DNA from 3 places in the Clostridium sp. TJA032 genome. Region 2 is predicted to be linked to each of the others. Evidence: a T-box and tRNA genes for the amino acid it is inferred to sense, from the RefSeq annotation. Region 2 holds a T-box; the other regions hold tRNA genes.
The links. The T-box of region 2 lies ahead of AC4FRL_RS05625 (valine--tRNA ligase). A T-box ahead of a tRNA ligase gene usually reads a tRNA of that ligase, here a tRNA-Val.

Region 1 (3,268 bases), on a different contig from region 2:
TTCAGAGTTAGAAGATTTATTAATTAATTGTGATTTATTAATTATAGACGATTTAGGTAGTGAACAAATTACTGACTTTTCTACTACAGAATTATTTTCTATATTAAATAAAAAATTACTATTAAATAAAAAAATGATTATATCAACTAACTTAAATGTCGAAGAATTAAGCCAGTATTATGCTGAAAGAATAATGTCTAGAATTATAGGTAATTTTACTCCATTTAAAACTTATGGTGTAGACATAAGAAAAACTAAAAAACTAAAAAATAAAAAATAAAAAATGCACCTTATCTTCCTTAAAAGATAAGGTGCATTTTTAGCATAAATAAATTAAACTTTTATTCTATTACAGAATAAAAAAAGAACTTCAGTTAAACTGAAGTTCAATTTGGAGCTGATGATCGGACTTGAACCGATAACCTGCTGATTACAAGTCAGCTGCTCTGCCAATTGAGCCACACCAGCATATGGCGACTCAGAAGGGGCTCGAACCCTCGACCTCCGGCGTGACAGGCCGGCACTCTAACCAACTGAGCTACTGAGCCATTAAAAGTTTATGGTGGTCGCAACAGGGATCGAACCTGTGACCCCCTGCTTGTAAGGCAGGTGCTCTCCCAGCTGAGCTATGCGACCGTAATATGGTGACCCCTAGGGGAATCGAACCCCTGTTACCACCGTGAAAGGGTGGTGTCTTAACCGCTTGACCAAGGGGCCAAAACTGGCGACTCAGAAGGGGCTCGAACCCTCGACCTCCGGCGTGACAGGCCGGCACTCTAACCAACTGAGCTACTGAGCCATTAAAAACTTTTATGGTGGTCGCAACAGGGATCGAACCTGTGACCCCCTGCTTGTAAGGCAGGTGCTCTCCCAGCTGAGCTATGCGACCGTAATATGGTGACCCCTAGGGGAATCGAACCCCTGTTACCACCGTGAAAGGGTGGTGTCTTAACCGCTTGACCAAGGGGCCAAAAATGTGGCGACTCAGAAGGGGCTCGAACCCTCGACCTCCGGCGTGACAGGCCGGCACTCTAACCAACTGAGCTACTGAGCCATTAAAAGTTTTATGGTGGTCGCAACAGGGATCGAACCTGTGACCCCCTGCTTGTAAGGCAGGTGCTCTCCCAGCTGAGCTATGCGACCATGTTGGTGACCCCTAGGGGAATCGAACCCCTGTTACCACCGTGAAAGGGTGGTGTCTTAACCGCTTGACCAAGGGGCCACATTAACTCTTAAAACCACATCATTTTGACCAGTTTTAGCTTTAAACTAAATTTGTTTATTTTGTTTTTGTCTTTCGCTCTTGGCGACCTGACAAGGTCTATAATACCCAAAAATTAAAGTTATGTCAACAGTTTTTTTAGTTATTTTAAGCTATTTATAGCTATTTAATAAAATTATTTTTCAATTTCTCTATTTTACTCAAAATTACTCTATTTTTCTATTTTTTTGACTATTTTTTTATATATACTTAATTGTCTTTCTCTCCAATTTATTTGATTATTTAATTTTTCTATATTAAAATAGCACATTTCAATGAATTCTGTATCTTCTAGAACCTTTATATTAAATTTATAGCTATTTTCTTTAAAATTTCTTCCACTTGCTTCAATTTTTATGGGATATCTCCCATTTAAATACACAAGTATATCTTTATCCCAAAAGCCCTTTCTACTTGTTATTTTAGTAAAATCATTTAAAACCACTAAAGAATTTACCTCTTCTATAGCTTCCTCTATAGAATCTATTATCCCTTTATAAAATAAAGCTGAAGTACCTCTATTTATTTTTATTTTTAACAAATCAGTATGTTTTTTAATTATCTCATCAACCTCTCCCTCTGAAACTAATTCTCCATCAATCATTTTAAATGTTTTTATTCCTGAATTATTATTATAATCTACTACAACTTGGTCATAATTCATTCTTCTTATTTTTAATTCTGTATTATATCCTTCTAAGATTTCATTTGTAATTTTAAATTTCATAAATAAACACCTCCTGTAATATTATTTCTCACCAAATAAAATAATATTACCTTTCATTTTTTCTCTTTAAGTATCTATAAACACTTAAATGTGATACAATTCAAGTTTAGAAATGTTATGATAAAAAATATAATAAATTTTAAAATTATTTGATTATTAATAGATAAACTTAGAAAGGAGAATTTTAAAATTATGATATATCATGATGTAGTTATTTTAGGAGGTGGAGCCTCTGGTATGACAGCTGCAATTACAGCTAAAGATTTTGGTTTAGATGTTGCTATAGTTGAAGGAACTGATAGAGTCGGTAAGAAAATTCTTACTACTGGAAATGGAAGATGTAATATAACAAATTCTTTAATTAGTTTCCCTTATAAAAATTTTCATAGTGAAAATGATGGATTTTTTATAAAAACTTTAGATAAATTTTCTGTAGAAGATACTAAAGCATTTTTTCTTAATTTAGGATTGCCTTTTGTAGAACTTGAAAAAGGTAAAAATTATCCACAATCGCTTCAGGCCTCTTCTGTTTTAGATATTTTAAAAATGGCTTTAGAAGAAAGAGAAATACCTATTTACACTTCCTATAAAGTAAAATCTATAAGTAAAGCAAAGGGGAAATTTAAATTATCCACAGGAAATGAAGAATCTCCTGTGATTAAGTGCAAAAAATTAATAATGGCTTGTGGAGGAAAATCCGCCCCTAAAACTGGTTCAGATGGTTCTGCATATAATCTTGCTAAAAATTTTGGTCATTCTATTATTGAACCTAATCCAGCTATAGTGCAGTTAAAATTATCTCATAATAAACTTAAAGCTTTATCTGGAATAAAATTTAATGGATATGCTGAAGTTTTATGTAATGGTGAAAGTATTAGAAAAGAATTTGGAGAAATTCTTTTTACAGACTACGGAATCTCTGGCCCTCCAATATTACAAATATCTAGAGAAGCATCTTTAGGTTGTTTTAAAGGAAAAGATGTTAAAATAATTGTTGATATGATGCCTGATAAATCTTTAAAAGAACTAGAAGATTTTCTTGAAGGGCATTTTGCTATATTCTCTTGTAGAGAAGTTATAAATTCTCTTATAGGTATTATTAATAAAAAAATGATACCTGTTTTGTTAAGGGAGGCTGGTGTAGATAATTTACATAAACCCTGTTATAAACTTACTTGGAAAGAAAAAAAGAACTTAATAAAGCTTATGAAATCTTGGGAGTTTAAATGTATAGGAACAAATGGCTTTCAAGCAGCACAGGTAACTACTGGAGGAATAAA
Region 2 (3,268 bases):
TGAACTAAACCAAGTATCTAAAACATCTTTATCTTGTTCTATATTCTCTGAACCACAATTACAACATTTAGTTGGGTCTTCTAATTCAACCATTATTTCTCCACAATCTTTACAGTAGAATACTGGTATTCTATGTCCCCACCATAATTGTCTTGAAATACACCAATCTTGGATATTTTCCATCCAGTTGAAGTAAGTCTTTTCAAATCTTTCTGGAACAAACTTAGTTCCTTTATTTCTAACAACTGCTATAGCAGGGTCTGCTAATGATTGCATTTTTACATACCATTGTTTTGATATAATTGGCTCAACAACAGTACCACATCTATCATGAGTACCAACATTATGAGTATGAGGTTTTACCTTAACTAATAATCCTAATTCCTCTAAATCTGAAACCATTTGTTTTCTAGCTTCATATCTATCTAAGCCTTTGTATTTTCCACCTAAATGATTTATTATACCGCTATCATCCATAACCCTTATTTGTGGTAAGTTATGTCTTTTACCAACTTCAAAGTCATTAGGGTCGTGTGCAGGTGTTATTTTAACTGCTCCTGTTCCAAATTCTACATCTACATAATCATCTGCAATTACAGGTATTTCTCTATCAGTTAAAGGTAACTTTAACATTTTACCTACTAAATGTGCATATCTTTCATCCTGTGGATTAACAGCTACAGCACTATCTCCAAGTAAAGTTTCTGGTCTAGTTGTAGCTATTTCTAAAAACTCTTCAGAACCAACTACTGGATATTTAATATGCCAGAAATTGCCTTCTTTTTCTTCATACTCTATTTCAGCATCTGATAAAGCTGTTTGACACTTAGGACACCAGTTAGTTATTCTATTTCCTTGGTATATTAAACCTTCTTTATATAACTTAACAAATACATGTCTTACTGCCTTACTTAATCTATCATCCATTGTGAATGCTTCTCTTGTAAAGTCAGCTGAACATCCCATTTTTTTAAGTTGCTCTCTTATTCTTTCTCTATACTCATCTGTCCATTCCCAAACTTTTTCTAAGAAAGCTTCTCTTCCCATTTCTTTCTTATAAAGACCTTCTTTTAAAAGTTCATTCTCAACTTTAACTTCTGTTGCTATACTAGCATGGTCTTCTCCTGGTAACCATAAAGTACAATATCCTTGCATTCTCTTAAATCTTATAAGCATATCTTGAAGTGTATTATCAAGTGCATGACCTAAGTGTAATTTACCAGTTATATTTGGTGGTGGCATTATTATAGTATAAGGTTTTTTACTCTTATCTACTATAGGAGTAAAATACTTTTTCTCTTGCCAAGTGCTATAAAGTCTTTCTTCAAACTCTTTAGGATTATACGTTGTAGAAATATTTTTATTATCCATTAGACTAACCTCCTTAAAATTTAAACACATTTTATGTATTTATATAAAACATTTCAAAAACTATCTTGAAACATCTTTTAACAAATTAATAATATTTTTAGGCAATAAAAAAAGTCCCCATCCTTAAAAGGACGAAAACTCGCGGTACCACCTTTTTTCCCTCATTAAAAGGGCTCTCTAAAATTAACGACTGAATTTATGCCGTCTTTGATTACTTTAATCTTTTCATCAAAGAAACTCAAAAGCTACCTTCAAGATATCAAACTTAGAAATCTTACAGCCTAGGGATTTCCTCTCTTAAAGTTCTTCCTATCTTTACTCCTCTTTATCTCTGTTTATAAGCTTATTTAAATTATAGATATATCTTATACCATTATTTTAACTTATGTCAAGTAAAGAAGCTTAAATATAAGCTAAACTTTAAAAGATTTAATATTTAAATAAACATAGTTATTTAATTTATAATTATTATTTATTATGAATATTATGGCTAAATAGGTTAATAATTAAATATATATACTTAATTGGAGGTAAAAATGAACAACTTTTCAAAGGGAAATGAATTATATAACACTAAAAACTATTCAGATGCCATAAATTATTACAAAAAAGCTCTAGATAATGATGAATGTAAGTGTCATAGTTATTATAATTCTGGAGTTTGCTATATAAAGTTAAAACAATATGAAAAAGCTATAGATATGCTAAATAAAGCTTTAGAACTTAATAAGGACTCTAAATATTTCTTTAACTTAGCTTACTGCTATTCAATGATTAATAATAACTCAAAAGCCTTAAGATATTTTAATTTGGCTTGGGCCTTAGATAATAAAGATTCTGATTGTGAAAGAGCTATAAATTTAATTTTAAACAAAATATCTAAATAAAAATTTTTTACATAAAATAAAACTCACAAATACTTTTTTAATTAATAATTTGTGAGTTTTATTTTTATATTACCACTCTCCTACGATTTTCCCATCTCTATGAGTGCTTTCATTTCTTCTGCTATCAAAATAATTTCCTACATCTCCAAAGGTAGGGTCTACTGTTATCCATTTATTTTCATTCTCTAAATAAACTTCATTCCAGGCATGTGGTCCCCACTCTTTTCCATTAAAAGCTTCTCCTGTTAATAATCTAACCTTAAGCCCTACATCTCTAGCCATTGCAACATAAAGACATGCATAATCAAAGCAGATTCCCTTTTTGCTTTCAAAGGCCTCAATTGCTCCTGATTTATATTTAGATGTATCTTTTCCTATATTTGCTGCCTTTTCATCATCATAGGTAATACTTTCACTTACATATCTATATATTCTTTTAGCTTTTTCTCTATCTGTTTTTGCTCCCTTAGTAATCTCTAAAGCCTTTTCTTTAATAGCTTCATTAGACTTTATTCCTTCATCTAAAGTTACTCCATTATAAATATAAACAATATTTTTGTTTTGTTCTTTAACATACTCTTCTTTTTCTTCTTTTTCTCTAGCCTGTTCCTTTTCATCTACCTTATTCTCATAATCCTTATAAAAAGTTTCATAATCTTTATTTAAAGCTTTGTAATACTTATTGTTACTTATTATTTTATAAGCCTTTGAAGATAAGGTATAATTTTCTACTTTATTTCCTAAATATCCTCTACTTCCTAATATAACTAATACTAAAGAAACTACTAACATGTAAAAAATAGCCTTTGGTATGCTTAATATAAGTGAAGCAAACTTACCAAATCTTTCACCCTTTTTAGCTTCCATTCTTTTTATTATTTTAAGAATTGGATTTATAATAATGAAACTAAATATCTTAAATATAATTTTTACAACAAAATAAAGAAAAATAGTAAGTATTAAAACTATTAATATTATTATAACCTGTGGTGAAAGATTGAATTTTGAAA
Region 3 (3,268 bases), 270 kb from region 2:
CCACCAGAATTAGCAGCAGACATAATAGAAGAAGGAATTCTTATGACTGGTGGAGGAGCTTTATTAAATGGACTTGATAGATTTATTGAGGAAAGGACAGGCATTAAGGTTAAAGTAGCAGATGATGCTATAAAATGCGTTGCAGAGGGTACTGGTAAGGTATTAAAGACATTTGAAAAATTAAATATAAGTATGGATAATTTAGAAGTTAAATTGATAGACGAATAAAATTAACTACATATCTCTTAGATTAAGAGATATGTAGTTAATTTTTTTTATTTAAGTTATAGGCTGTAACTAAAGAATCTGCTATAACTTTAGACATATCTAATATAAAATTTAATCTAATAGGTCTAGAAGTAAATGATTCTATATTCTCAGAAGAATCTACTATAGCTATTATAGAAATATTTCCAACACTTCTTAAAGTTTTTCCAACACCTTTTCCAGGATATATTGGCTTAGTTCTAACATGAATTTCTCCAATAGAATTTGCATCACCTAAGCAAGCATCAATTGCTAGTATTTTATGATTAGGATATGCTTTTGAAATTTTATCTATTTCAGTATCTAAATTTAAGGCGTGAATTGGAGATTTTAAAGTTCCAAAAACCTTTAAAGGAAAAGATTTTTCTTTTAATAATGTACCAACCATAGGGCCAAGACAATCACCAATACATTTATCTGTTCCTATACATACTATAATTGTTTTTTCATCTATATGATTTTTAAGGAAATTAGAAATTTTATAATATGATAAGTTATTTTTATAGTAAATTTTCACTTTTTCCAAGGTATCACTATGTCAAAGGCTTAAAACTAGTTTGACATACTCCTTTCTTAATATTTTAAGTTTCTATCAGTTAATTATATGAAGGAAAAAATAGAAATATTAAATCAAGTATAAAAATATTTTATGTGGAAATTATTAAAGAGGAGGTGAAGAAATTTATGAGTAGAAAAGTTTTAAGTATTTTAGTAATAACTTTAACTATTATAACTTTAGGAGTTATTATAAATATTCCGAAGGTAAATAAAGAAAAAATAAAATTGAAAAAAGAAAGTTTAGTACTTAATGAAAATAATAATTTCAATAAAGAAAAAGTAGAAAAAGCACCTTTAAACGAAGAAAAAGTAATTTTGCCAAGTAAAGAAAAAAGTAATATAGAAAAAGATAATTTTATTAAAAAAGATGAAAATAATAAAGTAGAAGAAAATGATAAAAAAGAATTAGAAATAAATAAAGATTCAAATAAAGTTAATGAATTTAAAAATAGTAGTTCAAAGGAAAAAAATAATTCCTTAAAAGAAAATAAAAAGGAAAATATAAAGCTTTTTAAAGTTGATAAGTACTCTATTCCAAGTAAGATAAGTAAGAAGGATAAATTTAAATTATTAAAATTATCTAAGGAGTTATCTATAGATGACTATAAAACTTTATTAAAGCACATAAAAAGAACAGATGAGTTAGAGGCAGCTATTGATATATTTAAAATACTTCAAGAGAAGCTATCCTATAAAGATTTTGAGTATGTAAAAGAATTATTAAATCCTTTTATAAATATATCGCTAATAGAAGAAAAAATATAAGTTAAAAAAGAAGTAAATTGGAGAAAAAAAGAGTAATTTAAAAATAAATTAACATAATATCTTTAAATGGCTTAAAATTGAGTTTGAAATAAAAAGCATAACAATATATACTAAGTCTTGTCGATTGGCGATGAGCCAAGAGATAGAAGTTAAAAATACGCTGGTGTGGCTCAATTGGCAGAGCAGCTGACTTGTAATCAGCAGGTTATCGGTTCAAGTCCGATCATCAGCTCCATAAGTGGTGGAATTCCCGAGTGGCCAAAGGGGGCAGACTGTAAATCTGTTGTCGGACGACTTCGAAGGTTCGAATCCTTCTTCCACCACCAATAAGGTCGCATAGCTCAGCTGGGAGAGCACCTGCCTTACAAGCAGGGGGTCACAGGTTCGATCCCTGTTGCGACCACCATTAAAAATAAAATAATAAATACGCTGGTGTGGCTCAATTGGCAGAGCAGCTGACTTGTAATCAGCAGGTTATCGGTTCAAGTCCGATCATCAGCTCCATAAGTGGTGGAATTCCCGAGTGGCCAAAGGGGGCAGACTGTAAATCTGTTGTCGGACGACTTCGAAGGTTCGAATCCTTCTTCCACCACCAATTAAAAAATAAAATATAAATATGCTGGTGTGGCTCAATTGGCAGAGCAGCTGACTTGTAATCAGCAGGTTATCGGTTCAAGTCCGATCATCAGCTCCAAATGTGGTGGAATTCCCGAGTGGCCAAAGGGGGCAGACTGTAAATCTGTTGTCGGACGACTTCGAAGGTTCGAATCCTTCTTCCACCACCAGCAAGAGACACTTAATTTAGTGTCTCTTTGTTAAAATAATATATTTAAAATAGAATATTTAGTATTTATATACTCTTATCCAGAGAGGTGGAGGGAAACAGGCCCTATGAAACCCGGCAACCAGTGAAATTCACTAAGGTGCCAATTCCGGTAAAGAAATTCTTTACAAGATGAGAGAAGATAAATTTAGTGTATAACTAAAATCTCTTCTTAAGTCTTTAAGAAGAGATTTTTTTATTAAAATCATTTTAAAGGCGCGCATTAAGATGATTTTAATAAACAAAAAATATATTATTTTAAGTCGTGGGAAGATAATAAATATTACTTGTTGAATATATAGGGTTGGATAAATAAAAAATGAAAGGGGTGAATTAGCTATCTTAATATAAGTGTAAGATAGCCTAAATCATGAGAAGATTATTTACATCAGAATCAGTTACTGAAGGACATCCAGATAAAATTTGTGACCAAATTTCAGATGCAGTTTTAGATGCTATATTTGAAAAAGATCCAAATGCAAGAGTTGCTTGTGAAACAGCTGTTACTACAGGATTAGTAGTTGTAATGGGAGAAATAACAACAAACTGTTATGTTGATATTCCTAAAATAGCTAGAGAAACTATAAAAAATATAGGATATGATAGAGCTAAATATGGATTTGACTGTGAAACTTGTTCAGTTATGACTACAATAGATGAGCAATCATCAGATATCGCTATGGGTGTTGATGAAGCTTTAGAATCAAGAGCAGGAGAAAAAATTGATATAGATGCAGTAGGTGCAGGAGACCAAGGAATGATGTTTGGTTTTGCTACTAATGAAACTGAAGAATTTATGCCAGCACCAATAGCTATGGCTCATAGATTATCAAGAAGATTAACAGAGGTAAGAAA

Region 1: it encodes a tRNA-Val, which carries the amino acid that the T-box ahead of AC4FRL_RS05625 (valine--tRNA ligase) is inferred to sense. The anticodon was not compared.
Region 3: it encodes a tRNA-Val, which carries the amino acid that the T-box ahead of AC4FRL_RS05625 (valine--tRNA ligase) is inferred to sense. The anticodon was not compared.

What each region holds. Positions count from the first base shown of each region.
Region 1 is NZ_JBZEFB010000004.1:167,182-170,449, forward strand. Features, by position in the region: gene AC4FRL_RS10180 (ATP-binding protein) at 1-280, shown strand, start outside; tRNA gene AC4FRL_RS10185 (tRNA-Thr) at 393-468, opposite strand; tRNA gene AC4FRL_RS10190 (tRNA-Asp) at 472-548, opposite strand; tRNA gene AC4FRL_RS10195 (tRNA-Val) at 561-636, opposite strand; tRNA gene AC4FRL_RS10200 (tRNA-Glu) at 643-717, opposite strand; tRNA gene AC4FRL_RS10205 (tRNA-Asp) at 723-799, opposite strand; tRNA gene AC4FRL_RS10210 (tRNA-Val) at 814-889, opposite strand; tRNA gene AC4FRL_RS10215 (tRNA-Glu) at 896-970, opposite strand; tRNA gene AC4FRL_RS10220 (tRNA-Asp) at 978-1,054, opposite strand; tRNA gene AC4FRL_RS10225 (tRNA-Val) at 1,068-1,143, opposite strand; tRNA gene AC4FRL_RS10230 (tRNA-Glu) at 1,148-1,222, opposite strand; gene AC4FRL_RS10235 (hypothetical protein) at 1,434-1,988, opposite strand; gene AC4FRL_RS10240 (BaiN/RdsA family NAD(P)/FAD-dependent oxidoreductase) at 2,181-3,268, shown strand, end outside.
Region 2 is NZ_JBZEFB010000001.1:1,209,874-1,213,141, forward strand. Features, by position in the region: gene AC4FRL_RS05625 (valine--tRNA ligase) at 1-1,371, opposite strand, end outside; T-box leader at 1,496-1,712, opposite strand; gene AC4FRL_RS05630 (tetratricopeptide repeat protein) at 1,908-2,258, shown strand; gene AC4FRL_RS05635 (transglutaminase-like domain-containing protein) at 2,328-3,268, opposite strand, start outside.
Region 3 is NZ_JBZEFB010000001.1:1,475,675-1,478,942, reverse strand. Features, by position in the region: gene mreB (rod shape-determining protein MreB) at 1-228, shown strand, start outside; gene yyaC (spore protease YyaC) at 266-793, opposite strand; gene AC4FRL_RS06840 (hypothetical protein) at 952-1,590, shown strand; tRNA gene AC4FRL_RS06835 (tRNA-Thr) at 1,750-1,825, shown strand; tRNA gene AC4FRL_RS06830 (tRNA-Tyr) at 1,831-1,916, shown strand; tRNA gene AC4FRL_RS06825 (tRNA-Val) at 1,921-1,996, shown strand; tRNA gene AC4FRL_RS06820 (tRNA-Thr) at 2,019-2,094, shown strand; tRNA gene AC4FRL_RS06815 (tRNA-Tyr) at 2,100-2,185, shown strand; tRNA gene AC4FRL_RS06810 (tRNA-Thr) at 2,209-2,284, shown strand; tRNA gene AC4FRL_RS06805 (tRNA-Tyr) at 2,290-2,375, shown strand; SAM riboswitch class I at 2,448-2,552, shown strand; gene metK (methionine adenosyltransferase) at 2,784-3,268, shown strand, end outside.